Regions from separate parts of the Paenibacillus sp. J22P51 genome, predicted to be linked through region 4. Evidence: riboswitches for the same ligand, from Rfam matches in the RefSeq annotation. Region 4 holds a riboswitch; each other region holds the start of a gene.
The links. A riboswitch is a leader RNA that binds a small molecule or an ion and turns the genes downstream of it on or off. The one in region 4 is predicted to bind cyclic di-GMP.
Positions count from the first base shown of each region.

Region 1: linked by a shared signal. The riboswitch ahead of AC58QC_RS15920 (response regulator) and the one ahead of AC58QC_RS21095 (methyl-accepting chemotaxis protein) in region 4 are both predicted to bind cyclic di-GMP.
Region 2: linked by a shared signal. The riboswitch ahead of AC58QC_RS02850 (hypothetical protein) and the one ahead of AC58QC_RS21095 (methyl-accepting chemotaxis protein) in region 4 are both predicted to bind cyclic di-GMP.
Region 3: linked by a shared signal. The riboswitch ahead of AC58QC_RS22260 (PilZ domain-containing protein) and the one ahead of AC58QC_RS21095 (methyl-accepting chemotaxis protein) in region 4 are both predicted to bind cyclic di-GMP.

Region 1 covers NZ_JCAUAZ010000006.1:270,947-278,270, reverse strand. The annotation lists gene AC58QC_RS15935 (hypothetical protein) at 39-608, opposite strand; gene AC58QC_RS15930 (CotH kinase family protein) at 757-1,842, shown strand; gene AC58QC_RS15925 (SET domain-containing protein) at 1,871-2,227, shown strand; gene AC58QC_RS15920 (response regulator) at 2,365-2,727, opposite strand; cyclic di-GMP riboswitch class I at 2,830-2,918, opposite strand; gene AC58QC_RS15915 (VOC family protein) at 3,667-4,050, shown strand; gene AC58QC_RS15910 (histidine phosphatase family protein) at 4,090-4,473, shown strand; gene AC58QC_RS15905 (YolD-like family protein) at 4,737-5,054, shown strand; gene AC58QC_RS15900 (hypothetical protein) at 5,073-5,243, shown strand; gene AC58QC_RS15895 (alpha/beta hydrolase family protein) at 5,260-5,736, shown strand; gene AC58QC_RS15890 (NUDIX domain-containing protein) at 5,852-6,352, shown strand; gene AC58QC_RS15885 (isopenicillin N synthase family dioxygenase) at 6,614-7,324, shown strand, end outside.
Region 2 covers NZ_JCAUAZ010000001.1:758,768-766,091, reverse strand. The annotation lists gene AC58QC_RS02880 (winged helix-turn-helix transcriptional regulator) at 1-130, opposite strand, end outside; gene AC58QC_RS02875 (iron-sulfur cluster assembly accessory protein) at 346-648, shown strand; gene AC58QC_RS02870 (YuzB family protein) at 648-869, shown strand; gene AC58QC_RS02865 (glutathione peroxidase) at 927-1,421, opposite strand; gene AC58QC_RS02860 (TIGR01777 family oxidoreductase) at 1,492-2,382, opposite strand; gene AC58QC_RS02855 (MDR family MFS transporter) at 2,575-3,798, shown strand; cyclic di-GMP riboswitch class I at 3,915-4,007, shown strand; gene AC58QC_RS02850 (hypothetical protein) at 4,119-4,424, shown strand; gene AC58QC_RS02845 (hypothetical protein) at 4,564-4,743, shown strand; gene gloA2 (SMU1112c/YaeR family gloxylase I-like metalloprotein) at 4,813-5,208, shown strand; gene AC58QC_RS02835 (Ger(x)C family spore germination protein) at 5,457-6,560, opposite strand; gene AC58QC_RS02830 (GerAB/ArcD/ProY family transporter) at 6,557-7,324, opposite strand, start outside.
Region 3 covers NZ_JCAUAZ010000012.1:21,065-28,388, forward strand. The annotation lists tRNA gene AC58QC_RS22250 (tRNA-Arg) at 125-198, opposite strand; gene tadA (tRNA adenosine(34) deaminase TadA) at 272-709, opposite strand; cyclic di-GMP riboswitch class I at 986-1,072, shown strand; gene AC58QC_RS22260 (PilZ domain-containing protein) at 1,184-1,918, shown strand; gene ychF (redox-regulated ATPase YchF) at 1,997-3,097, shown strand; gene prfA (peptide chain release factor 1) at 3,131-4,195, shown strand; gene prmC (peptide chain release factor N(5)-glutamine methyltransferase) at 4,195-5,085, shown strand; gene spoIIR (stage II sporulation protein R) at 5,239-6,036, shown strand; gene AC58QC_RS22285 (L-threonylcarbamoyladenylate synthase) at 6,097-7,164, shown strand; gene AC58QC_RS22290 (manganese efflux pump MntP) at 7,229-7,324, shown strand, end outside.
Region 4 covers NZ_JCAUAZ010000010.1:186,958-194,281, forward strand. The annotation lists gene AC58QC_RS21070 (GNAT family N-acetyltransferase) at 1-330, shown strand, start outside; gene AC58QC_RS21075 (DinB family protein) at 511-966, shown strand; gene AC58QC_RS21080 (MFS transporter) at 1,051-2,391, opposite strand; gene AC58QC_RS21085 (autorepressor SdpR family transcription factor) at 2,561-2,839, shown strand; gene AC58QC_RS21090 (SdpI family protein) at 2,836-3,474, shown strand; cyclic di-GMP riboswitch class I at 3,682-3,773, shown strand; gene AC58QC_RS21095 (methyl-accepting chemotaxis protein) at 3,848-5,377, shown strand; gene AC58QC_RS21100 (bile acid:sodium symporter family protein) at 5,393-6,376, opposite strand; gene hflC (protease modulator HflC) at 6,557-7,324, opposite strand, start outside.

The DNA of each region.
Region 1 (7,324 bases), on a different contig from region 4:
TTGGGTGCCTTTTTAACTTGCCGTTAGAGATTCTTAATCTAGGTTGTGCCGGAACCTTTACCAGTACCACCGGTTCCGCCAGTGCCTTTACCAGTTCCGCCAGTGCCTTTACCAGTTCCGCCAGTGCCTTTACCGGTTCCGCCAGTGCCTTTACCGGTTCCGCCAGTGCCTTTACCGGTTCCGCCAGTGCCTTTACCGGTTCCGCCAGTGCCTTTACCGGTTCCGCCAGTGCCTTTACCAGTACCACCAGTGCCTTTACCAGTGCCACCAGTGCCTTTACCCGTACCTTTTCCTGTGCCTTTTCCCGTACCTTTTCCTGTGCCTTTTCCTGTGCCTTTTCCTGTGCCTTTACCCGTACCTTTACCTTTACCTTTACCAGTGCCTTTACCAGTACCGCCAGTGCCTTTACCGGTACCACCAGTGCCTTTACCAGTACCGCCAGTGCCTTTACCAGTACCACCACTGCCTTTACCAGTACCACCACTGCCTTTACCAGTACCTCCAGTACCGCCAGTTCCTTTGTTTGACACAGGATTTCGAACTAAGAACTCATCCAGCCCGATATCTTGAGCTTGTTTAATTAAGTCTAATATTTGAGTATCTCCCATAGTGACACCCCATTCGTAAAATTCCTTGAAAATCCAGGTGCTGTATTTTATGTAAAGCGCTTTTTATTTGTTCTAGTCTTAAGTCTAGATTTATTATCAACACCACTTACTTCCTCATATGATATAAAAAAAGCAAGGGAATGATTTAATGGAACATACTGCTATTCCTACTTATCGTATAACAATTGAGCCGAAAGATCTTAAGGTATTAAATAACGATGTATGGAAAGATGACCCTGTTCCTTCCAAATTAATTGTAGACAACATTCCTTATGAGATTGGGATTTCATATCGGGGGGATCATACCCGTAAATTTCGAAAAAAATCCTATAGCATCGACTTTAGGTCATATAAAGAAGAATTTGCTGGGCGTGAGATACACTTAAATGCGGAATACCGAGATCCATCCTTATTACGCAACAAGCTTTCTTTTGATTTTTTCCAGAGCATTGGATGTATTGCTCCAAATAGTAAGCATGTATTTTTAGAATTGAATGGGGAAAAAAAGGGGATTTATCTAGAACTTGAATCAGTGGATGAATTTTTTTTACGAAAAAGAGAACTACCGCAAGGTCCTATTTATTATGCCACGATCTACCATGCAAATTTTTCTTTATTAACACCGAAGCAAAATCCAAAACCTTCACTCCTATCTGGATATTTTCAAAAAATGGGTAGTGAGAAGGATAATCAAGATTTAGAAAGGTTTATTATGAAAATAAATACAATTAACCGAGACCAATTTGGTGAAGCGATAAAAAAGGATATGGATATCAACAATTATTTATTGTGGTTATGCGGAGCAGTTTGTACCCAAAACTACGATGGGTTTATTCATAACTATTCTTTATTTCGAAATGAAGAGACGGGATTATATCAGATGATCCCTTGGGATTATGATGCAACTTGGGGACGAAATTGGAATGGTGAAATAATGGAATATTTTGCTGTTCCAATTGAAGGCTATAATACACTCACTGCACGCCTTTTGGATGTAATGGAAATAAGGCAGCAATACCGTCGTATGATGGAAGAAGTTTTAGAAACGAAATTTACGGTTAAAGCTATAGAACCTATGGTGACAAATCTCCATAAGCAATTAAACCCCTATATTTCTTTGGATCCATTTAAAAAGGAATCCATTGCGCTATTTAATAGTGAGCCGGAATTAATCCTACGCTTCATTGAAAAACGCAACGGCTATCTTCGAAAGCATCTAAAGGATCTTGCATAAAGGAGGGAGTACGCTGAAAAAAATTGAAATGAAAAATACAGGGAAATATGGTAGAGGAGTTTTTGCAACCGAAAATTTTAAAAAAGGTGACTTAATTGAGTCAGCTCCGATTATTGTTGTCTCCAAAGACGAATGGGAAGAAATGAGGGAAAGCATTCTCAAAAACTATGTTTTCCGTTGGGGAGAGGATAAAGCTATAGTTCTAGGATACGGTGTTTTATATAATCACTCTTTTTCACCAAATGGGAGATATTTATCGAATAAAAATAATTTAACCATGGACTTCTATGCCTATAAAGATATTAAAGCGGGTGAAGAGATATTGATTAATTACAATGGAGACCCTAAGGACCAATCTTCATTGTGGTTTAAGGTTATCGATTAATACAAAGTGAAACAGATAGTTTAGTCTTACAAGAAAGGGTCATCCCGCAAAGGATGGCCCTAAATTTTGCCGTTACAGACAGCGCGGTGAACCGTATGTTAGATGTCAGTATAACTAAAGTATCCTTTTTGTCGACCTCATAAAGTTAGTAACTTTTGTACTGCATCTGCTATCCTGTCTTTATCAAAAGGCTTCACAATAAAATCGTTAGCACCTAAGGAAATAGCCTCAATAACAAAAGATTGTTGCCCCATCGCTGATACCATGATTATCTTTGAATCACTTGCGTATTTTTTAATTTCCTTTAAAGCAGTAATACCGTCCATCTGTGGCATTGTAATATCCAACGTAACAAGATCTGGGGAATGTTGAAGAAACATAGATACTGCCTCAAGTCCATTCGATGCTTCAGCAATAATTTCATGACCTAATTCTGTTAAGATGTTCTTTATCATTAATCGCATAAACATAGAATCATCTGCAATCATTAGTCTTGCCATTTAAATTTCACTCCAATGTGTGGGCTTATTTCCCGTTATTATCTATGAACATAAAAATATCCCCTTATAAAGAACAAAGGGGATTGTATCTCTCTCCCTGGGTTCGGTAACTGGCAAGCGTAGCGAAATATCTCGCCTTAGCCCCTTTAGCTTTGCGTCACTAATTTTCATTAGTTTTGCCCTTATCGTACAGAAGAACTAATATCATGTTACTAAAAATTATAACACCTCTATTACTAGTAATAAAGTCCTATATTTAGAGGAAGCGATTATTAACGTTTTAATAACATAAGTCCAAGCCAATATAATAGCCAATTCATATACTGTTACTATCTTGTGATCAAGAGGGTGATAGGGATGGGATTAATATTTAATCGAAATGTTAGAGTTACTTTTTTCTCGGGTTTTAACTTTACTGGAAGAAGTCTAACATTTAGAAGAGGCGTGGCAGTTTCAAATCTGGGATTATTCGGTTTTAACAACATCATCTCCAGTTTTCGGCTAAGAAATGTTTTTTTTCCTAGTCAAGTTACGTTAGTACTGTTTTCAGGGCGCAACTTTACAGGGAATTTTCGGATTTTCCGTGGCAGCCAGAACATTTCAGACTTACGAGCTTTCAACTTTAACAATGTAACCTCGTCGTTTATTCTAGTTGGATTCCGGATAACAACTTCTCAGATTCGTAGCCTTCAACGCACAGGCAGTATGCCAAGCGGCATTTCCGAATTATAGGCTAAAGGGACGCTGAAAAGCGCCCTTTTTTCTTGAAATTTTTTTTTGATTCAAACCTAATAAAAAAAATGTTGCATATAACTACAAAAGAATTTAATATAGTAAAAATTACCATTGGAGTTATGTCAGGTGAGTGACGTTATGGTTCCCCGCATTATTGGGATGGGCGGTTGGGTGAGAGATTATTTAAAAAAAGGAGCTAAACATATGATCGAATTTGAATGTATACATCATGTAAGTATAGCTGTGAGAGACTTAGAAAAAGCTAGGGGATTTTATTCAGAGGTTCTTAAATTACAAGAAATCGAACGTCCACCTTTTAAATCCAAAGGTATATGGTATGCAATTGGGAAACAGCAGCTTCATCTATTAGAACATCCAGAAGCTGAAACATTACGTAGAAGTGGAATTGATTCTGTTGATGGTCATTTTGCTGTTTGGGTTAAAAGCTACAAAAACACAATACAATGGCTTGAAGAATCTGGCATTCCATACGAAGCTAGACCTCAAAGTGTTGCAGGGTTTGCCCAAATATATATTCTTGATGTGGACTGCAATATTATTGAATTTGATGCTGCATATGACTCATAAATAAAAAACGAAGAAGGATAGCTACTTGTGGTGATGTGAGTGGCGTTCCGTAGACGATTCTCCCTCACTGGAGATGAATCGGTTAAAACAGCTGAAATACTTTCAAGAGCCCTTAGTAAAGATCTTGTAATCGATCACAGACTTGTCGAGCAAAACTATGGGGTATATGAAGGAACTTATCGCGACAATGAAAATTTTAAAGAAGCAAAAAGACATTTCCCAAATAAGCTTTCTGGTGGGGAGTCAATTTTAATGGGTAGAACCGCTGCGGAAAGATTCGGTATTATATTTCAGTACATAGAAGCTCAAGCTACTCAGCTTTCGAAAGAGGAACAGAGATCTGCTTCGCGGTCGTTGTTGAAAATTAGGTTGCAAATCCCTCATTTGCCAGAATGGCAGTTGGGGGATCTTTATTGTTTTTAGTACTTGCATGGCGAATACGTGTTCGGTATATAATAACTAATACGAACGTACGTTTTGTTATGGCGGTGGGAAATTTGAGTGTTATAGAGATGGAGGAGCTGAAGATAGATAAAGACAAAATCAACCACGAATGCAGTCGGTATTCATGTAGAATACAAAGTCCGAGGAAATATTTACTTGGCAACGGACAGGGCCGGTAAAATTGGGGGGGCATTATAGATGAGTAAAAACTAGAACTGAATGGTCTATGGGAATCAAGTCGGATGATGCTTCCTCAACATAAAGAGTCCGCAATCAGGGGTCAGAAAGAAAAGCAATACATTCAGCGACAAGCACTCGATGAGCAAGAAATTCATTTCATCTCTGCTACACTTAGCCAATCCCAAATTTACAAAAGAACTGTACAACTCACCATTTATGACAAATACCAGTCACGTACTGTTTCGGGTGTAGTGACGCGCTGCAAGCATGGAGAATTTCGTTTGGACACCGTTGATCCGTGCAGCGGGTTAGAGGATTGGGATTGGATCAGATTTCAAGATGTATTGAAAGCGGAGCTAAGTAAAGAATGGACAGAATGATTAGGGGGAATTTGGATAATGAGGATGGGGTTATCATGTAACGATGAAAATGGTTCAATTCTGTATCAAGCGGAAGTTGAACTTATACAAAGCAATCATTCAAGTTATGCTGAGGCATTTCGAATTCTCTACAAAAGCGATGGACTCAAAGTAGTCGGTTTTATTGTAAAACCTAAAGGGGCAAGATAGGTTTGGCGGTGATGATATTAATGATGTAATCAATCTAATCAAAGTTGCTGATCAATTACCTTATATAGATACAACGAGGAAAGTAATGATAGGACAGTCCAGAGGTGGATTGATGACATACTTAGCAATTAAGAAAAAGTTAGATCTTAAAGGGGCAGTCATTTTAAGTGGTATTACTAATTTGAACGATCTTTATAAAAGCCGTGGAGAATTTATGAAAGATATTCTTGAACGTTTAGTTGGAGACCCTATTATTAACGAGGATGAATACATAAAACGCTCACCTATTAATTGGGTTGATGAAATAAATATTCCGCTCCTAATAATTCATGGAGCCAATGACATGGATGTCCCAGTGCAGCAAGTAAGGGAATTTGTTCAAAAATTAAACGAATTAAACAAGAACTTTAAGTATGTGGAATACCCCGAAACAGATCATCTCCTTAATAACAAATTGGAAGAAATTAAGGGGGAAATCATTCGTTTTTTTTAGTAACCAATTATAATCATATCAATATTGGAACGAATTCATCTAAAATCAATTATGTTATTAATAGGATCCAAACATTATCATAATCTCATCCATAATAATCCAAAGGGTGAGAAAATTGAGCGTTAACTGGCATGAGTCTTATTTAGGCAAAGTTCGCAAAGTTATTGGTACACAAAAGATTATCGTTAACTCAGTACGGGCGATCCTACTTAATGATCTTGGCCAAGCCTTGTTTATAAAGCGTCGCGGCGATAAACAGTGGGGTATGCCTGCAGGGGCCATGGAATTAGATGAATCAGTATTTGATGCCCTAAAGCGAGAAGTTAAAGAAGAGACGGGACTTAACGTTCATAAGGCTACATTAATAGCAATTTACTCTTCCCCTACAACACAAACATTCACAGACCGATGGGGGAATGAACATCATGTGATAGAATATTTATTTAGAGTGGATCAGTGGAATGGAGTGCTTGAAAAAGTGACAGATGAAAGCGTAGACGCTGATTTTTTCCCATTAGATATTCTACCTGAAACATCAAGTGAGCATTTTGCAAATCATCACAAAAGAGTATTTAGGGATTTTGAAAATTTTGATGGAGAATTAATATTGGAATAGTAATCGCAATGCGCTAACACAGAACGAGAGTTAAGAAATTGTTACATGATTGAAATCTTATATTCATCTTGCATTACTCATTCGGGATTATAATAAAACTCGACCCCCTTTAAAATATAAACTTAGACCCTCAGCCCGTTGCTGTAGGTCTCTTTTTGATTTTAAACTATATAGTGCAGATTAATTATTTTGATTTTTTCACAATATAAGATATAATAATTAAGCAAATTGAAAGCGATTTCAATACAGGAGGTAATGTATATGACAGCGTCTTATATTCGTACATTAAATTTGAAGGATTTTACTTATGGAAACACAGAGCAACGCAAGGCATTCGCTGAAGCAGTCGGTGCAGGATTAAAAGAAACAGGGTTTATTATTCTAGAAGGACATGGTGTGAACCCCGATCTCATTGATAAAAACTACGAGCTTTGGGAAAGGTTCTTCGGTTTAGACGTAGAAACTAAGAAAAAATATGAAGGCGTTAAGGGTGGAGCACGCGGGTATACAGGTTTTGGTAAAGAACATGCAAAAAATCGTACAGTTGGTGATTTAAAAGAATTTTATCACATTGGTCAAGAACTGCCATTAGGACATCCAATGTCACTCGATTATTCCGCTAACATTTGGCCGGAAGAAGTATCTGAGCTTCGTAAAGATGGCATTAGCTTTTACAAAGAATTGGAACGTGTTGCCCGCAACATGCTTGAAGCATTAGCACTACATATGGATTTGCGTCCAAGCTTTTTCACTGAAATGATCACAGATGGTAACAGCATTCTTCGTGCCATCCACTATCCGCCACTAGATGAATCTATGGATAAAAATGCAATCCGAGCTGCCGAGCACGAAGATATTAACTTGATTACATTGTTGGTTGAGTCTACTGCGTCAGGTCTCGAATTATTAACTCGTGAAGGAGAATGGATGCCGGTTATCGCGAAAAAAGGACAAATTATCGTCGACGCAGGT
Region 2 (7,324 bases), on a different contig from region 4:
GAAGGACTAGAAATGCCCATTTACCGCCAATGACCTCCAGTGTTCTTTCCACCGAACATTCGATTTCTTTAGGGATTTTGGGAATATAATTGCTGAGCGGAGTTATTTTTTCATTTTCAAGAGTTGACACGAGATCGCTTCCTTTCATCAAAATCGAGTAGGATACTTACTTTTAGGTTAGTAAGTTAACATTTTGTAATAAGGGATGATTAGTCATACTACTATGTATTTTAAAGTTCCTTATGGAATTTGGCAATAGAATGGCAGGTTTAGGACAAGGTTGATTTCGTGCCGTAGATTCTTTACAATAGAATTAAAATTTATTGTTTCAGGAGATGTGTACATATGAAAGTCAAAATTTCACGCAATGCAGCAAAAGTACTTCAATTGGAGCTTAATAAAGAAGAAAACAAAGATTTGTTGGTTCGTGTACAAGTGACACACAAGCATGGTGACCATGCTCACTATGGTTTGGGTCTTGACGATAAAACGGCAAATGATGTTGTAATTAGTACTGACAAAGGAATTGATGTTTTGTTAGATCAAACAGAGCCGCTTCTAGACGGTATTCGTATTGACTACTTCTACACACCAGAAGAAGGCTTCATGATTACGAATCCAAGCAAGGGGAACCACGGAGACCACTAATGCGGAATGATATTCGCATTTGTGATAAATGCAAACACATGAAGGTGAAATCGGCGCTTGCCAAAATAAGTGCCATTGCACCGGACACCGAAGTCAAGGTTGCGTGCAAATCGTATTGCGGTCCATGTTCACGGTTCGCATTTATATTTATTAATGGCCGTTATATTACAGGCGCAACGGAAGACGAAGCCATCGACAAAGCCAAGAAATATGTGAAATAACCAAAAAGCATCCGTCCAATTGGACAGGATGCTTTTTTTCACCTTGGAAAGCCAAAATTAAGCGTGAACTGGGGAGTGCTCTAGTAGTTTTTGGATCTGACGTTCAATTTTGCGCGGCGACGTAGTTGGGGAGTAGCGTTTGATCACATTGCCGTCTTGATCCACGAGGAACTTGGTGAAATTCCACTTAATGCCTGAACCGAATAGACCAGATGCCTTGCTCTTCAAATATCGGTATAGCGGATGAGCATCCGCGCCATTCACGTCGATCTTGGAGAACAGCGGGAAGTTGACTCCGAAATTAATCTGACATGCCTGTTCAACCTGTGCGTCATCACCAGGCTCCTGATCCTTGAATTGGTTGCATGGGAAGCCAAGAACGCTGAAACCTTGATCTTTATAGGTGTCATGAAGTTCTTGCAGTCCTTTGAATTGAGGCGCAAATCCGCATTTCGTTGCTGTATTGACAATGAGCAGGACTTGGTTTTTGTACGAGGCAAGGGATTTATCTTCACCGCGAATCGTCTTCACTTGAAACTGATGTATGCTCATAAGGTCACAACCCTTTAATGTTATTATTTTACACAATTTAATTTTACACAATTTTAATTCAAAAAGGAAGCTATTTTTTCAACAGATTGCCAAGTGCGCCTGCAAGCAAAGGAAAGCGCCATTCAAATCCATGCCGCTGCAGTACGCGAGGAATCACCTTCTGACCTTCTAGAAGCAGAACAGACAGCTCACCGAAAATAAGCTTCATCATGAAAGCGGGAACGGGGAATAGATTCGGTCTTCGCATAACCGTCGCAATCGCGCGTCCGAAATCTTTATTCGTGACAGGATGTGGTGCGGTGGCATTTACGGGACCTGAAATGGTATCATTTTGAACGCAAAAGTCGATCAACCTCACCATATCTTCGATGTGAATCCACGAAAGCCATTGCCTGCCACTCCCGACTGTTCCGCCTACACCAAGCTTATAGGGGAGCGCCATCTTGGGGAATGCGCCTTCTTTATTATCCAAAACAAGTCCAACCCGAACCTTCACGACACGTGTGCCTTGGATAAGATCAGCAGCTTCCTCCCACTGCTTGACGACAGAAGCTAAGAAGTCTGTATTACGATAGGGACTCTCCTCATCAAAGGTTTCCGTTTCTGAAATACCGTAATACGACATGCCAGAAGCATTCACAACAACCCTAGGCTTAGAGTCTAGCTTCGCAACAAGCTTGGCTACACGCTCTGCTGCCTGTAGTCGGGATTGAACAATCCGCTTCTTGGCCGCGGCTGTCCAGCGTTGACTGATAGATTCACCAGCCAAATTCACAATGGCATCAACACCTTTAAGGAGCTCCGTATTTCGCTCTAACTCGTCCCATGTTATCGTTCTGACACCTGGTACCTGCTTCGAGGATGAGCGTGATATATTTATGAGTTCATGTCCTTGTCCCATCCAGAAAGCAATTAAACGTTTTCCAATAAAGCCGCTGCCGCCTGTGATCGCTATTTTCATTGCAAGCACCTCCATATCGCCATTATAAAACCTTCACCCAATAAATACCATCTGAGCGCAGGGATAGTTAATAAGGGAAAGTTCCCAGTTCGAAATTACGACACGTTTCCTCCATTTCGTGTATAATTGGAATTCGGTGTCTATTAATTAACCATAGGGTAATTCGTTTATCTGCGAGAGGAGTCATCGACTATGAATCGTATACGTTATTTTTTACAATCCTATCATCCTATCGTACATACGCTACTCTTAGGTACGGTCATGGCTCGGGCAGCGTCCTCCATGAGTTTACCTTTCCTAGCGATCTATTTGGCTAAGCACTCGAACATGAGCCCAGGGCTCATTGGGATCGTCATTGGCATGGGGGCTCTAGCTGGTACATTCGGCGGGTTTGTCGGAGGCACCTTGTCAGACCGTTTTGGACGTCGCGTAATTATGCTCGCGGCACTCTTCGGGTGGGGATTCGTATTCCTCGGCTTCGGAGTAGTGAAGTTACCCGTCCTATTTATGCTGCTTAATATGTTGAATGGACTTTGCCGCTCGTTCTATGAGCCTGTGTCGCAAGCCTTAATGGCAGATCTAACAGAGCTGTCCAAGAGGCGTCAGGTATTTTCACTTCGGTACATGGCGATTAACGTGGGTGTAGCTGTAGGACCCTTGCTGGGAGCATTTTTTGCTACGATGAACGGAGCCCTGCCATTCCTGCTAACCGGGATTATTTATTTAATCTATGGAGTGACACTCTACGCTCTTCTCATTAAGTTCGGCATTAAAAAAATCGAAGGCGAGAAGAAAGCGATCGTTACTTTCCGTTCGGCATGGGACGTTATTCGTAAGGATATGACCTTCCGTTTGTACATTATCGGTGGAATTATCGGAGCTATCGGATATTCTCAAGTTATGGTGACTTTGTCACAGTATCTTCAGAGGGATTTTGCCGACGGGGGCAAAATGTTTGCGATTCTCATGAGCGCCAATGCCATTGTCGTCATCGCCATGCAGATTCCGCTGGGGAAATGGGCGGAGAAGTATTCACCATTAACAGCCATTGTTGTTGGAAATTTGATGTTTGCATTAGGGGATATTGGCTTCGCTTTCTCGCACTCGCTTATATGGCTCATTATTTCGATGGGGATCTTCACGTTCGGTGAAATTCTGAATTATCCTGCAGCGAATATGCTGATTGATAAGCTGGCGCCTGAACAAATGCGAGGATCCTATTACGGTGCTCAAACGTTAACGAACATTGGTCACTTTATGGGACCGTGGATTGGCGGCTTTTTGCTAGTCTCCTATGGGGGTACTACGTTGTTCCTCATCATCGCCATTTTATCGTTAGTTGGATCTATTTTCTATTGGAAAGGCACAAAACGTCAAAATATGGTGAAAATTTCGTCGAAAATGCAAACTTTTTGATGGATTTCGTAAAAATAGTTCCTCCGCACTATTCGATTTCAAATCATCATCCCTTATTCTTGAGAGTATAGGATATACCGTTTAATCATCAACAACTACACAGATCCTGCACGTCATCTCGACAAAGGCAAAGCTGGCGAAAGCCAGTGACGCAAAGCTACAGGGGCTTACTTCTCCTGCAAAGGACAAGCAGCCAGCCAGCCGCCGAACGATTGGGAAATTCACTTTAGAACCCCTCTAGTCGGTTCACTACAGTGGGGTTTTTTCTCTGTCATAGCGAAACAAAATTGAACAAATTGCACTAAGGAGGCCCTAGCGGCATGAAATCGGACAATCAATTGAATGAGGAACAGAAAGCAACTTCATTATGCGGCAACCATGTTGCACGTTTGGTGCCATCCACGGATGGTCCTAAGCTCATGATAAACCGTGAAGAATATGCACTAAACGAAGCGTGTTGGGATGTCGAAATGTTTCACGGAAGAAACAATAGTATTCTCATTTTCTACTGGAAAGGCGAAGTTAAGCTTTCTGTGAAAATGCCCCCAATGGCACAAATCGAAGGCTTTTTAACAAGACTTTTCCAATGTTTATCATCCAAATTGAGAGCGGTTCAACCTATCTAGGTGAATTGCTCTTTTTTTTACCTTCGGAAATAATTAAAAGGCCTTGGTTAGTGATTTTCTCATTGCTGCCAATCGACACTATCTGACATAATATCTCCATCTTTAGTTCTTTAGGGCTATATATAGGGAGATGCATAGCATGAGATTGATCACACGTTCTGATTTCTATGGCAATCGTACAGCACAAACGAACATTGGCGATCTTATGCTCCAAAATGGTGGAGGCGGGCACCACGCCGCAGGAACTTGCCAAGTGGAATATGCGCAAGCGGATGAAGTTCTAAACAAAATTGTTGAAACGATGCAAGCAGCAGGATAAAATAAGAAGATAAGCCGCAGGATGGGAGCAGCCCAGCATGCGGTTTTTCTTTGTAGGAGGTGTCATCGAATGGAACTAAAGCAGATTCATCACGTTGCGATTATTTGTTCGAATTACGAGCGTTCTAAGCATTTCTATGTTGATTTACTTGGACTCACTGTCATTCAGGAAACGTATCGCACCGAAAGAGACTCGTATAAATTGGATTTGCGCATTGGTCAAACGGATCAAGAAATTGAATTGTTTTCATTTCCGAATCCGCCATTACGTGTCAATCAGCCTGAAGCGCGTGGCTTACGTCATTTGGCCTTTGTTGTTGCTGACATGGAGCAAAGTGTACAAGAACTAGAAAGTAAGGGTATCGTGGTTGAGCCCGTGCGAATTGATCCAATCACGGGAAATCGTTACACGTTTTTCGCCGATCCCGATGAGTTGCCGTTGGAGTTGGTGGAAATTGTGGAATAATGGCCGGTTCCAGCGGACAGAAGAGGAACCCAAGCTAGCTATGGCCAAAGGGTGCCTCTGGAGCGTTCTACTGTCTATTCCCTTGTGGGCGCTGTTAATTTATGTAATTTGGAAACAATAAATCCCTCAAAGTGCTCGGTCTGACTGCGAATGAACGGCAGAGAGATGAGTGGTACTTATGAGGGATTTTGTTTGCTTAGGTTGAGCTACGCAGAGGCAGATACGGGTACGTGGTGATACTTAAGTTGTTAGTCCAATACGCCGGTGTTTAGAATATTGATCTTAATGTCTGGCTTGATAGTAATCTTCGGATATTGCTCGCGCCACCAGTCCTTGCCTTTAAACAGCTTCGGATGAAAGGCAGCAACCTCTTGCCCAAGCTGTAAGCTATCGCAATTGGCCTTCTGCATGGTTGCAATCATGTTAGATGTCTTCGCGGTTAGATCATCTGCAATTTCCTTCTCCAACTCCGTGAGCATCTTGTTCGTGTGTTTCTTCACTTCAGATCCATCTTCGATTAATTTAAGATCTAGTTTTAACGAGATGTTAATTTCGCTAAGACCGTCATCATGATGGATAATATGGGCTTTCTTTTTGGCACGCTTGACCAGAGCCGTATAACGCTTTCCGCCAATGTTACCAACGAGTGGCTGGGATCTGCCCCATTCGCGATAAATCAGAACGGCTAGCTGTGTTTCCTCATTATTCAGATTGACGCCTGTATACTTTCCGTCTTTAAACAAAGCGGTACCTGCAAGGCGAGCACCGTTCCCATAAGGCTCGAACCGGTTGAGTGCGAAGTCGTCCATGAACCGCCCTCCCCCAAGTATATAATCGAGTAAATAGTTTGTAGGGATTATTCCTCTCTTTTGCTCATCTTCCATTAAGCCTACTAAAAAATCCGCTGCGGTCAGATCTTCTTTGAATTTTTTCGTAGCCAGCAGCTTGGAAAGATCGCCGTCATACACCGCTAGATAGCCGTATAACGGATTGTTTCTAAATTGACCAGTAATATTCAGATAGCTCAACGGCTGATCTTTGGCGAATTGGGTGCTGATTAGAAACAACCTGGTCTCAAGTACAGAAAGGATGCCAGGCATTTCTCTGTTTGTATTATTCACGGCGTCATAGATGTTATCGCCTCTTGACGCAAGGTATAAGTTATTCGCGGAGCCTCCTCCCTGAGATACATTTCGAAGCGAGGAAATAACAAAACTTACCTTGAGCTGCTTGCCGTCACCATCGTAATCGAGCCCGATAATGTCGGCAAAAAGCTGCTTCTTCAGTTGAGTCTGATCCCAGCATCCTGTCAGCAGCAAGCAAAGGATTAGTGCTGCAGTCACTCTCTTCATATCTCGCTCCTCCCAGCGCCTCGTAGTCTAGAAATCAAGAGCAGTACGGCAGGCAGAACAACGATCATAATGATAGAAATTACATCCTGAATCGAGCCGAATTTCAAAATGGATAAACGTTTTATCAGGAAGAAACTTCCTATGAAACAGACGCATACAATAGCCCATACCCAAATATGCTGCTTACCAAAGCCCTTACTGCGTAGATGCAGGAATGCTTTAGCCGCCATAAAGAAATATACATAGATCGTTGCCGATACAACGCATACATAGAAGATGAGGAACAAAATATCAATACTCTGTAAGATGTCAATCTTATAGTTCTTTAGAATAAAAACGATAGGCTCCGGAATAACGGAGAGCTGTTCCAAGCTGAACTTCATTGAGCAGATCAGGCAAACCCCAACATAGAACACGGCAGTGCTGGCGTTCGCCAATATCATCACAAGAAGCAGCTTCTTTTTGCTTGATGTCTGCACGTACGGGTAGGCATACAGAAGCAGATCATAGCCTATATAAGCGCTAAATGCGGTATAGACTCCCTTCATTACCGGTAACCAGCCGCCAGGTAAAACTGGCAGCAAATTTTTCACGTTAAGTCCGTAGATTCCGGATAAAACGATAAGCAAAAAACTGATGTAAGCGAAGATCATAAAGGTTTGCGATACATGAGCAAGCTGCTTTAGCGATGATGTTGCCGCATAGCCGCACACGATTAGAAGCATTAGAACGATGATCCATCTAGGCGTCTCCACAAACAGCCA
Region 3 (7,324 bases), on a different contig from region 4:
TCATTAGACTTAGAACAACAGTCTACATATATTCTAGGTATAGACTGTTGTTTATCATCAGAAGGAATTTATCCCCTAAAAAAACAAAAAAACCTTGAATTATCAAGGTTTAAAGGTACTTTTACGCGCCCGATACGATTCGAACGTACGACCTACAGTTTAGGAAACTGTTGCTCTATCCTGCTGAGCTACGGGCGCATAGTATCGTCATTCTACCATGAGATGATTTCTAACTGCAACCATTTTAGCCCAATGGGGGAGGTTTCACTAATTACATTTTCCCGCGCAATTTTCGGAAAAATTGCGTCAGCATCGTCGAACACTCCTCTTGCAGAACGCCACTCACCACATCGACACGGTGATTGAACCGGTCTTCCTGCAGCAAGTTCATCAACGTCCCCGCACAGCCGGCCTTCGGATCCACCGTACCGTAAATGACCTGCGGAATACGCGCTTGCACAATCGCTCCTGCACACATCGGACAAGGCTCCAGAGTTACATAAAGCTGGCAGTCCAACAGGCGCCAAGCCTGCAAATGCTCGCTCGCTTGCTTAATCGCGATCATCTCCGCATGCGCGAGGGGATCTAAGGTTGTTTCACGTAAATTGTAGCCGCGGCCAATGATTTGACCTTGATGGACGACGATCGCGCCAATAGGAACTTCGCGGATGGCTTCGGCTTTCATCGCCTCTCCAATCGCTTCTCTCATCCAGGGGATATGTTCATCCACAGGGGGACACCTCGCAATAATAGTTTATCCACATGTGCATAAAAATCGAACAAATATTCGTTGTTAACAAGCTGTGGATAACAATGTGGATAACTTATAAACCTGTGGATATTCAATCCACTACACATTCATACAATAAAAACATCGCCTATGCAAGGATTTTAGTTGAAAGAAATATCTAGGCTACGTATAATGGTGATAACAGTGGGTCTTTTAGACCATAAACGATGAGCTTACATACAATGACACGGCAGGGTTCGACAATAGCAAACTTGTTGAAAAGCAAGGACGCAAAGCTGAGGGTCTACGGTTCTAATGAACTATGGCAGCCTGGTTACCGAAAATCGATGCTTTTTTGATTAAGGTGATAGGCTGCTCCTTTGTGTGGGGGCAGTCTATTTTGTGCGGAGAAGTTCTGTAGAATCCATTTGTAGAAGGAGGGTGTTGGTACACATGGCGATGAAGCAGGATGCATTGAAGCGGTATGGGAGTAAAGAAGGATACGATGCGGAAGTATTAATTGATTGCAAGGCTGTTCTGTCTAAGGATGATTTCGTGTCTACAGGTATTCTTACCTATGCCCAAGGAGACATCATGGAGATCGAGTTGCCCGAATATGATGTTTTTCAGCTTGGAGATAAGGCGAAAATGACGTTATATACCAAGTCGGGTCTATTCGTCCTTCAAACGACAGTCGTAGCGAAAGAACCTGGTTCACTCATTGTGATCAATCCACCTGAGAATCGGAAGAAGTTTTCGGAGAAACGGGAGTTCCCGCGGGTGAATGTGAAAAACACGGGTCAGATTATAGGTTTTCAGAATATCCAACAAAAAGAACTGCATGTCCTTGAAAATCCCATTGAACTATCGATTAAAAATATCTCGATGAATGGAATTGGATTTACCATCAATGATAATTCCATGATCGATGGTATTCTTCATAAGAAGTGTTTGCTTCAAGTCGAGTTGGAATTAGGTTTCGAGCTGCCTTGCATGTTGGAAATTATACGGAAAGAAAAGCTGGAAGACAGCTACTACTACGGGGCCAGCTTCGAAAGCTATCCAGAGGAACAAAGCAATGCGCTGCGCGGGTTCATCCTACGAAATCAGATCGAAACCTACTTCGAGCAGAAGCGGGATGACGAGTTCAAAAAAGCAATGGAAAAAAAGACTGCAGCCAATCAATAGCTTGCAGGCTTTTTTTTGCCCTCCAAGTACTATATAATAAGAAGGATGATTTTCGAAAATTAAGGAGTTGTAACGACAATGGCTTTGAAAGCAGGTATCGTCGGTCTACCGAACGTAGGAAAATCGACATTGTTTAATGCAATTACACAGGCGGGGGCAGAATCTGCGAATTATCCGTTCTGTACGATCGATCCGAATGTTGGGGTAGTAGAAGTACCAGACGAGAGATTGCAGAAGCTGGTGGAAATCGTTGTGCCTAAGAGCATCGTTCCGACGGCCTTCGAATTCGTTGACATTGCGGGTTTGGTTAAGGGTGCGAGCAAAGGCGAGGGCCTTGGTAATAAATTTCTAGCACACATCCGTGAAGTCGATGCGATTGTGCATGTTGTACGTTGTTTTGAGGATGATAATATTACTCACGTTTCTGGGAAAGTCGATCCGATTGGTGACATCGAGACGATTAATCTTGAATTGATTTTGGCAGACATTGAGTCGGTTGATAAAAAGATCGAGCGTTCACGCAAAAACCTCAAAGGCGGCGACAAGAAAGTAGTAGCTGAAGTTGAGTGTTTGGAACGTATCAAAGAAGCCTTATATAATGATATGCCAGCACGCAGCTTGGATTTAACAGATGACGAGCGTCTTCTAGTTCGCGATCTACATTTGCTGACGATGAAGCCAGTGCTCTACGCGGCAAACGTGAGTGAAGATGAAGTTGCAACTGCGGACGACAATGCATACGTTAAAATTGTGAAGGAATTCGCTGAGAAAGAAAACAACGAAGTCGTTTCCATTAGTGCGAAGGTTGAATCCGAAATCGCTGAGCTGGAAGACGAAGAAAAAGCCATGTTTCTGGAAGAGTTGGGACTTCAAGAGTCCGGCTTGAATAGATTGATTAAAGCAGCGTATAGAAAGCTAGGCTTGTATACGTATTTCACAGCTGGTGTTCAAGAAGTTAGAGCATGGACGATCCGTAAAGGAACGAAGGCTCCTCAAGCGGCTGGCGTCATTCATACGGATTTCGAACGTGGATTTATTCGTGCAGAGGTTGTTTCTTATAACGATTTGGCTGCTGCTGGATCCATGGCTGGTGCGAAAGAAAAAGGCCAAGTACGCCTTGAAGGTAAAGAGTACGTGGTTAATGACGGCGATGTTATGCATTTCCGCTTCAATGTTTAATTAACAATAAAAACAAGAAAGGAGTGATCCCCTATGTTGGATCGACTTCAGTCCATTGTGGACCGCTATGAGAAACTAAGCGAGTTATTGTGTGACCCGGATGTAACGAGTGATACGCAGAAACTAAGAGAGTATTCCAAAGAGCAATCTGATCTTCAGGAAGCTTATGATGCTTATAATGAGTATAAGAGCGTGAGCGAGCAGCTAGCTGATGCGAAAGTGATGCAGAATGAGAAGCTGGATGATGAGATGCGCGAAATGGTTAAAATGGAGATCGAAGAGCTTAGCGAGCAATCCGCTAAACTGGAAGAACATCTTCGCATCCTGATGATGCCAAAAGACCCGAATGACGACAAGAACGTCATCGTGGAGATTCGCGGAGCGGCAGGCGGCGATGAAGCTGCACTGTTTGCAGGCGATCTCTACCGGATGTATACGCGTTATGCGGATAGTCAAGGATGGAGAACGGAGATTTTGGACGCGTCCGTGAATGATTTGGGCGGATTCAAAGAAATTATTTTCATGATTACGGGTAAAGGTGCTTATAGCAAGCTCAAGTTTGAGAGCGGTGCGCACCGTGTTCAACGTATTCCAGTAACGGAATCCGGTGGACGGATCCACACATCCACGTCGACGGTTGTTGTTATGCCGGAGGCAGAAGATGTGGAAATCGTGATCCACGATGCGGACATTCGCGTAGACACGTTCTGTTCCAGTGGAGCGGGCGGTCAGTCCGTTAATACAACGAAATCTGCTGTGCGTGTAACGCACGTACCAACGGGTATCGTAGCAACTTGTCAGGATGGTAAATCGCAGAACTCTAACAAAGAGTCAGCGCTTCGCGTACTTCGTACGCGGATTTCAGATAAATTGCGTGAAGAAGAAGAAGCGAAATATGCCGGCGAGCGTAAAACCAAAGTCGGAACTGGCGACCGTTCAGAGCGTATTCGCACTTACAACTTCCCGCAAAGCCGGATTACCGACCACCGTATCGGTTTGACGTTGCACCGTTTGGAAACCGTGTTAAACGGCGATATGGCGGAAATTGTGTCAGCATTAACGATTGCTGCACAATCCGACGCGTTAGAGGCTATGTAATGACGACTGCAAACATGAGTGTGAGAGAAGCCTTTGTGAAGGCTTCTTCTTTTTTAGCAGAGCAAGGCGTCGCAGAGGCTTCTTCTTGCGCGGAACTGCTGCTGCAGCACCTCTTGGGTGGCTGCAGTCGGACCGAATTGCTGTTCCGTTGGTGGCAGGAACAGATGCCTGAAGAGCTGGTCGCCACGTGGGACCAGCTGGTTGCAAGGAAGGCCGCAGGCGAACCGGTGCAGTACATCACCGGTGAGCAGGATTTCTTCGGCCTTCCGTTTGAAGTCGGCCCGGCGGTGCTGATCCCCCGGCCGGAAACCGAGCTGCTCGTGGAGGCGTTGCTCCACGAGGGCTCGCGTCTGTTCCCGCAAGGCGCTCCGCTGCTTGCGGATGTGGGCACCGGGAGCGGCATCATCCCGGTGACGATCGCGCACGCGCGCCCTGCGTGGCGCGTGGCGGCCAGCGACATCTCCGCGGCAGCGCTGGAGATGGCTTTAAAGAACGCGCAGCGCCACGACGTGGCTGCGCGGATCTCGTGGCTCGAGGGCGACCTCCTCGAGCCTTATATTGAGCGCGGGCTCGCGCCGGATATACTGGTGTCGAACCCACCATATATTCCGGATAGCGACCTGCCGGCGCTGATGCCCGAGGTGCGGCTATTCGAGCCGCACACAGCACTGTTCGGCGGTGTCGAGGGACTCGACCTGTACCGCCGTATGATTTCGCAGCTGCACCGGCTGCCGCGAATCCCGACCGTGGTCGGGTTCGAGGTGGGCATCGGGCAGGCGGAGGCGGTTGCGGCCTTGCTGCGCGTCGCAGCTAGCTGGACGGAGATCCGCTTCGTGCAGGATCTCCAAGGAATCGATCGCCACGTGATCGCGATCCGCTCTTCCGAGTAGCCGATTGCCTTCCAGGATCGGCTGCTTTCTTTCCGCCTGTTTTCTCGGCGAACCAACTCTATCATTTTGCAAAAAAATCATAGATTCATAGGTTTAGCCCCACCCACTATTGTCCATACTGGCTAGTAGATGACGGGAAAGGGGCTACTCTCCATGGTTAAGAGAACGGAGCGCCACTCAGTTAAGAGCCTATTATTCATTGTTTTTGCACTTATACTTATGATTATGTGTTGGGAATCCAATCGTACGAACGCGGCGGTTATTTCGCCTACTATACCCGAAGAATCCATTCGTTTGCGTATTCTAGCAAATTCGGATTCAGCGCAGGACCAGGCTATGAAACGCGAGATTCGTGATGCGATTATTGCTCGTATGGCGGAGTGGGTCGTTGGGCCACATTCTTTGGACGAGGCGAGAGCAGTCGTGAATGCGCATTTGCCTGAATTTCATGAGCTTGTCGGCCAAATGATTGAAGAACGCGGCTATAGCTATCCATATACGGTTGAGCTTGGTGTTGTTCCTTTCCCAACGAAAATGTACGGAAATGACGTTTACCCAGCAGGGGATTATGAAGCTTTGCGTGTTGTGATTGGTTCTGGTGAAGGCCAGAACTGGTGGTGTGTGCTGTTTCCGCCATTATGCTTTGTAGATTCTGTATCCGGTGAAGCCGTTGCTTCGGCTGCAGTCGTGGCCAAAACAACGGATGAGAACGGTAAGGAAAAGAAGCCGGTTAATGAAGATAAGGCTAAAGTTGGTGAAACGTCATCTGCTAAAAAGAAAGACGAAGTCGCAAGTAAAGATAAATCTGCATCGACTGAGAAAGTGGCAAAGAAAGACGCTAAAGTTGAAGTAGTAGCAGCTTCAGCTTCCACGACCGAAGAGCCAACTCAACCGAAAGTGAAGTTTTTTATCTGGGAAATGTTTAAAGCTATTTTTTCGTGGTTCAGCTAATAGATGCTGTGTGATCAGGCATATAAATTTTATTACATATAAGTAAGGATGAGAGTGATTGTGACAATCTACTGGAACGTGAATCAAGGAGAAGAGCGCGCGATAGCGCAGGATATAGCAGAGGCGGCGAGCCTCTTGCAGCAGGGCGATACAGTCGCGTTCCCGACCGAAACGGTGTACGGACTTGGTGCGGATGCGACCAATACCGCAGCGGTTAAGCAGATTTTCGCTGCAAAGGGGAGACCTTCCGACAATCCTCTGATTGTACATATAGCTGATGCGAAGCAGCTCCCAAGCCTTGTTCAGCCAGATTGTGTGACAACCCATCATCAAGCGCTTATGAAGGCTTTCTGGCCCGGGCCATTAACCATTGTGCTACCTGTTACTGCAGGTAGCCTTTCGCCGTTAGTTACGGCTGGTCTGCAAACCGTTGGTATCCGAATACCGGATCATCCAGTTGCCCTTAAGCTGCTGCGTGAAGCGGGACTTCCTATTGCAGCGCCAAGCGCGAATAGCTCGGGTAGACCGAGCCCGACGCTGGCATCGCATGTTCGTGATGATTTGGATGGCAAAATTGGCGGAATTGTAGACGGTGGTGCAACAGGTGTTGGCGTCGAGTCCACGGTCATACAGCTTGTAGACGGCGAGTTACATGTGCTGAGGCCGGGTGGGGTGACTGCGGAAAAGCTGCAAGCGGTTTTGCCAGACATGCGTATTCATGTGGCTGAGCCGACAGAGGTAGAAGCTGCGGATACGCCTCGCGCACCGGGAATGAAGTATGCGCATTATGCACCGAAGGGCTTCATGCACATTGTGCAAGGAGATGACGAACAGGAAGTCTCGACTTGGATTCAACGCGATATTGATGCCGCGAAGTCACGGGGGGAATCGACGGGTATTCTCACTTTTGAAGAAAGAGTACAGGGATATCGGGCAGATCTCGTTCTCGCGTGCGGCTCTTTATCTGAGCCGGATACGATAGCTCGGGAGCTATATGCCGCTCTGCGGGCTTTTGATCAGAAAGGCATTAGCTATATTGTTGCTGAAGGTATTCCAGATTCAGGTATTGGCAGCGCGATAATGAACCGACTGTTGAAAGCAGCTGGTCATGAGCGGATCCGCCTCTAATTAGCATGATTCCCAGTTTGTCCGCATATCTTGAGAAAGAATCGTGGACAAGGGGGATCGTGCTATGCTCGCATCTGGGGTACAAGTTGGGCAACTCATGACAATTGGAATAATGGCGATTGCTTTGGGCCTAGATGCTTTTTCGTTAGGAATTGGCATA
Region 4 (7,324 bases):
TTCAAAGGAGAGTTCGCAGGCTGCGTCGGATTTCACCCGATCAATTGGGCTAATCATTACGCCAGTTTGGGGTACTGGTTAGGGGAAGGCTTTCAAGGTCATGGCATCATGACGCGTGCTTGCCAATGGGTTGTAGATTATTCGTTTAACGAGCTGGGCTTAAACCGAGTAGAAATCAGATGTGGGGAAAGCAATTTCAAAAGCCGGGCCATTCCTGAGAAATTAGGGTTTACGAAAGAAGGTCAGATTCGGGATGCCGCATGGCTGAACGATCATTATATCGACCTGATTGTGTATGGTATGCTGAAGCGTGAGTGGAAGAAGGGTTGATCTGTCGAAGAAAAAAGCAGGTTGCATAGGCAACCTGCTGTCAACTGTCCGGGGAGAGAGAGATCCCTCCGCTTTGTTAAGCAGCGCATTGTGCGGAAGTGTCAAAAAGTGTATCCAAGTGTCATTTAAGCTACAATCAAAATACAACAAACATTAATTCATCCAGGAGGTTTGAGAAAGATGAGAGATTCATTTGTTTTCGATTTGGTAGACAAACATCGCGGACGGATGCTGCAGTTGGTTGAAGGATGCCCTGCGGATAAACGCAGCGTTATTCCTGCTGGCTTTAATAATCATGTACACTGGCATATTGGTCATATCCTGACGGTGAGCGAACGAATTATATTCGGTATTTCTGAGCAACCGACAGTGCTTCCTGCCAGTTATATGGGGTTTTTCGGCAATGGCACTAAACCAGCGGATTGGAAAGAAGAACCGCCTGCTTGGGACGTCATTGTGGCACAGTTGAAGGAGCAGGCTGAACGGATTCGTGCGAGTTTGACGGATAAGCTGGCTGTACCGGTCAAAGAGAACTTTTTCAAAGCAAAAACGATTGATGAACTGATCCTCTCGAGTATTCTACATGAGGTTAATCACGAGGGCATGATTGCCTCGATGCTGAAAGTATTAAAATAACAGGGCTTCGTATTCGAAAAAGGCACCTTCACCCCGAGATGGGGAACGAAGGTGCCTTTATTCATACGGAACGTGTTTTCGTTTTTATTTGGCTGCTGCGCTATCCTCGATACCTACCCGCATCTCTGAGAGCCTGTACCACAGAAGCATTCCGAGTGAACAAAGCCCGACGACGAATAACAAACCATAAACATGCTTGTACGAATGTAGGAGCGACGTATTCCGCTGGATTTCAAGTAGAATGCCGCATAACGCTACCGACATGGATCCTCCAAAAAACTGGATCAGCTGCATAAGTCCCATGCCAGAGCCAATTAAATGCTTCGGCAGGATGCGTGAAGTCTCATTATTTAACGATGCGATTGTCGCGGAAAATGCAGGCGAGAAACAAAGATAACCGAACATTACGACAAACGGTGAAGCACCAAGCAATGACGAGAATGCGATCATCACCAGAGATAAAACCCCGTGGCCGATGAGTAGAAATCGCAGATTGCCGAACCGATCAATCCAGCGGCCGACGAAGCGGGTTAGGAACGCGGACAGAATCGCTCCTGGTGCAATCGTTAAACCGATGATCATAGCGGACTGATGGAACACCTTGGCGAGAACGAGTGGCATTAGAAATAGATTCCCAAGGTTCAGAACCAAGATGCAGAACCCGATTACTACAAGCTTACGAAACGCTGGATTCGCAAGTAATAAGGGGTTTATGAACGTGTTACTTGATCGTCTCAGGTGCCAAACATGTACACCAATGGAAATGGCACTGATGGCAAGCCACACGCCAGAAATCTGCGTGACCGCGAGTAGCAAGGTCGCGGCATTGACTACCGTCAATAGCGCCCCTAGCATGTCAAATCGGAACGGTACAGGCTGTTCTTTGGGAAGCAAGCGTAAGAGAAGGGGAAGAATGACTAAGACTAGACAGGTAATGGCGAACAACCCATTCCAGCCAAAGTATTCACTTATCAAGCCGCCAACGATTGGGCCGAGCCCGAAGGCCATTGCGCTGCCCGCAGAAATCATGGCAATCGCGGAACCTCTTCGTTCAATCGGGATATAACGGCTGGCGAGAACTAATCCAAGACCGGCCATCACCCCTGCGCCTGCGGATTGGAGAATACGTGCCGCCAGCAGGGTGTGGAACTCCCTTGCGAACAGTCCGAATATCGAAGAAAGTCCAAGCACAACTAGCCCTACGGTGAGGAGTTTACGTATCTGTACCACATCCGAAAGTCTACTGTATATAACCGTAGATAAGGCATAGCCAATAGAATAGCTGGAAATGACCCAAGACCCGAGATCCGCCGTGATGCTGAGATCTTGAATAATACTGGGAATGGAAACGTTGAACATCGTCGTATTCATAACAACAATGAACAAGCCAATCGTCCAAACGGGCATTACAATTTTATCGTTCATGTGGATCCATCCTGTCTGACGTGAGAAGTACGATGATTTCTTTATTATAAACCTACATAGTCTAATAACCAAAACAGATTAAGGCACATGCCAATTGACAGGCGGAAGAAATGGAGGTAATATCTTATTATATATTTAGATAAATATCTAAATAAGGAGGATCGGCCATATGAATGAGGCATTTAAAGCGCTAGCGGACCCGACTCGTCGTGAAATTCTACAGCTGCTGCGGGAAAAAAGTATGAATGCTGGAGATATAGCTGATCATTTCAAGATTAGTAAGCCGAGCATATCGCATCATTTGAACCTGCTTAAACAGGCGGGACTTGTACTTGATGAACGTCAGGGACAACATATTATGTATACCTTGCATACTACCGTTGTTGAAGACGTCATTGGATGGATGTTTAACATCCTTAACAAAAAAGATGAGGAGGAACAGTTATGAAGAAATGGAGGGAGATTTTATTAGTTGTGATTAGCCTTTCCCCAGCGATAGGGGGCTTGGTTCTGTATAATCGTCTTCCGGACACGATGGCGAGCCATTTTGACATGAATAATGAAGTGAACGGAACGATGAGCAAAGAAATGTTGCTTCTCATGCTGGTGTTACTGGGTTTGCTGCCGCTATTCATGCGGGTGATGAGATCCATCGATCCGAAGAAAGCGAATTTCGAGAAATTTCCTGCGGCTTTTGAGGTGACGCGGTTCGGGGTTACCATCCTTTTAGCTGTCGTAGGTTGGGCGGTCATTTGCTTTAATTTGGGCTACAGCTTGGATTTTCAGAAAATCACCATGATTTCGCTAGGCGTGTTGTTTGCCGTTATGGGGAACTTTTTGACGCAGGTGAAGCCCAATTATACGTTTGGCATTCGGACGCCGTGGACACTCGCCAATGAAGAAGTTTGGAGAAAAACGCATCGTTTGGGCGGTCCGCTTATGTTGATTGGCGGAGTTGTATCTTTTATCGCTGCGTTCTTAATGACCTCCGTCGCGATCATCGTCTTCATAGCAGCAATAGCAATCAGTTCCTTAACTCCAGTCATCTACTCCTATGTATTGTTTAATCGTCTTAAGAAGTAAATAGGCTCTATGTAGGCTGCCAGCGAATCGTTGAGCAGTCTTTTTCACATGTGGTCAATAATTTTCGCTAATCGACAAAATCTTACAAAAATCGCTATGTACACATGTGGGCTTGCTACCTATAATTAGCAATAGGAATTGTGCCTTTAGTCGGGTGTCTGAAGTAGTAGATGGACGAATGAATGGTTCTTATTTTGAATATTAACCTAATAGAAAAGGCAAATCAGTTGGAAACGCTGAGACGCAAAGCCATGGCCTAAAGCATCCATAATGTATGCTACGGTTGACAGGTTACCGAGTTAGATGGGAGCATCCTTCATTCGGGATGGTCCTTTTTCTTTTATCATTAACATTTTCTAGGGGGAAGCTTGTCGTGAAAGCAAAAAAACGTGTCATGCAATTCATTGTCATCGGAACATTGATCTTGGCTTTACTGGTACATGGCTTATCGAGCTTTATTCATGGGTCCATGGACCATGACGCAATGGTTATACTTTCTCCCACTGCTTCTGTCCTACTTCAATGGCTATTTTGGTTGCCCATTGCGCTTGTCAGTCTGAGTGTTATTTTGTATGGATTACATAAAGATCATGCTTGGATACCATTCCTTCACGCTTTGTCACTTACCTTTAGCAGTTTCTCAATTATTGCCGGGGGGAAAGGCATGGTTGAGTACCACTTTTCGATCTTCATGGTGCTGGCCATTCTTATGTACTATGACAACATTAAGCTGCTATTGCTCAGTACCGTGTTATTTGCAGCGCAGCATCTATTGGGATATTTATTCTTTCCAGAGCTGGTGTATGGGGTAAAAGTCTATGCGTTTTCAATGGTTGCCATCCACTTGGTGTTCGTGATTCTATTTATCGGTGCAGTTATTTACCAAATCGTCTCGAATCGCAAAAACACGCAAGCCTTCGAATTAGCCCAAAACGATAAACTGCAGCAAACCGTCAAAGACATTATTGAACGTCTCTCCGATACGTCGCAGGAAGTACGGATGAATTCAAATGGACTGTCAACACAGTCCTCCGAACTGAATCGCTTAACCTCAGAAGTCGTTCAAACCATGAACAAGGTGGAGCAAGCGGCGATCAATCAAGAACAAGGGGTGGAAGTCAGCAGAAATGCCGTTACCGAAATGTTAAAAGATACTTCCCTCATCGCAGAGAACTCGTCGAATGTCTCTGAAATCTCTAACCAGGCTGCACAGGAAGCTGAGAAAGGCAATGAATTGATCCAATTGGCTGTTCATCAAATGCAATCGATGAATAGCACAATTCACACGACAGCCGAAAAGGTGAAAGTGCTGGGTGAACGCTCCGAAGAAATTAATCAAATTGTTAACTTGATTACAGATATCGCCTCGCGTACGAACCTGCTTGCCCTGAATGCAGCCATCGAGGCTGCTCGCGCAGGAGAGCACGGGAAAGGCTTCACGATCGTTGCCAGTGAGGTCCGTAAACTTGCTGAACAAACGAGTACCTCTGCCAAACAGATCGCGGATCTCATTCAGGATGTTCAATCCAATAATCAGGCATCTATCGATTCTATGGATCGTGTGATTGTGACCTTCGAACATGGTAACGATGCTGTCGTTGCTGCGGGTCGTGCTTTTGAACATATTTTAAAAGCCGTTCATTCTATTGCCTTACAAATGCGTGATATTCAAGGGGCATCCCAGCATGTGTCCGCAAGTACACAGCAATTCAGCGTGACAATGGAGGAAATTTCGCATCTATCTACACAGCTAGCGATGAACGTGAAATCCGTAAGTAAACGGACGGACCAGCAGGATCAGCTCATTTGCAAAACGTCGCAGCTGGCGGAGTTGCTAGGTGGTCTGAGTGATAAATTAAATGACATTATGAAGACGACAGAGCAGTCATTCTCCCAAACCTAGAGTTCGACAATCCATTTACATCTGTTTAACGCTATTAACTTTTAAGCAGGGTGTATCGCTTTTCAACGCATATTTCCGATTCAGCAGAAAGCCGAAGAGGGAAGCAAGCGATTGCTGGAACAGCATGCCAAGCACGACAGGAATCGCAACGGGTGGCGGGAAATAAGCTACAGCGAGTACCGCGCCCGCACTAATATTACGCATACCACTGTTAAAAGTAAGGGCGACCACGACATCTTGTTCCCAACGGAACAGCCTAGCGACAAGCCAACCGATCATGTAGCCCAGTGAGGCTACGATGAGCACAAATGCTGCCAACCCGAGTAATTTAGCATCGAAGTCTCGTAAATACGGAGCAATGACAGAGCTATTAATCGCGACGACGATGCCCATGAATATTTTAGAAAAAGGACCTAGACGGCCTCCCCACTGCTCCTTAATTTTCCCCCGCGTCCATTGATTCAGCAGCATCCCGATGAGTGAAGGAACGACGATCATGAAGAAAAGGCCTTTCATCATGGCCAAAGTATCGAGATGCACTTTGGTGCCTACCAATAGGGAAAGTGTATACGGTACGACGAACGGTGAAAGGATCGTATCCATCAGAATGATCGAAAGCGTCAGCACAATATTGCCTCGATAAATCGCCACCCACACGAAGCTTGTAATCCCAGTTGGAATGGCTGCGGCCAAAATAAGTCCCGTAATGGTCAGCGGTTCGTGACTATAAACAGCATGTCCGAGACCTAGTGCGATAAGCGGCATCCCGACATGTAGAATAAATAAGGTGGCAAGGAGCGGCAGCGGTTGAACGACAACCTTGATGAACTCTTTGAAGCTGGAGGAGATACTCCCCGAGAAGGTCATAAAGGCGAATAACCATGGTGATAGATAGGTAAACCCAGATAAGTGACTCCCGAGCAGAACCCCGATAAGGACACTGATGGGTGTGATGAGCGGCAAAATCCTTTCTAATTGACGATTCAACTGAGGCAGCATCTAGGTGAACATCCTTTCGTGACCAGTTCAGAACGGGTGCAGTAGTAAGCCGATTTGATTATGATCTTACAATTGTAGCAGATCAATAAACATAAGATAAGAGTCGATTGGACGAAGGTTAATGACATGAATAAAAAAGCATGCCATCCCGAGATGAGCATGCTTTGAAAAGTCACTTATTTATTTACCAAGTAAAATTTTCGTGTAAGGGGAATCAATAGGCAGCATAATGACCGGCTCCCCTTTGAAGGAGACTAAGTAACTATCCAGTGTACGATAGAAATTGTAAAAGGCAGGGTCCTTGCCGTAAGCAGTGTTATAAATTTGAGCGGCTTCCTGCTCACCTGCGGCCACAATTTTCTTCGCATCCGCTTGGGCCTGAGCGATCAACTCGCTTGCCTGTCTGTCAGCCTTGGAGGTGATTTTCTTCGACTCTTCATCCCCCTCGGACAAGTACTTCGCCGCAATGGATTGACGGTCGGAGATCATCCTTTTATACACGCTTTGCTTGTTTGAATCAGGCAGATCAGTACGCTTGATGCGCACATCGACGATTTGGATGCCGTAGTTATCGCGTTCCATCAACTCGGAAACTTCCTTCGTAATCTCATCGTTCAGGTTACCACGCTGCGTATTTTCGCTAATGATATCGCTGTAATTGATTTCCGATAATTTCCTTCTAACCGTGTTATACACAGCGGCATCAATGCGTTCTTCCCCGCCTGTGATCGATTGAATCGTGCGCAGGAACTGCTGAGCATCATCAATTCGCCATACCGTATAGTTATCAACTTCGATTGGTTTTTTATCTTTTGTCAAAATGGAAGTAGGCTTGCTGTCATATACCATTTGATATTTAGGCAGCGTGCGAACCGATTCTATGAATGGGATTTTAAAATGAATGCCTGGCTCGGTTTGGATCCGAACAGCTTCACCGAACTTGAGAAC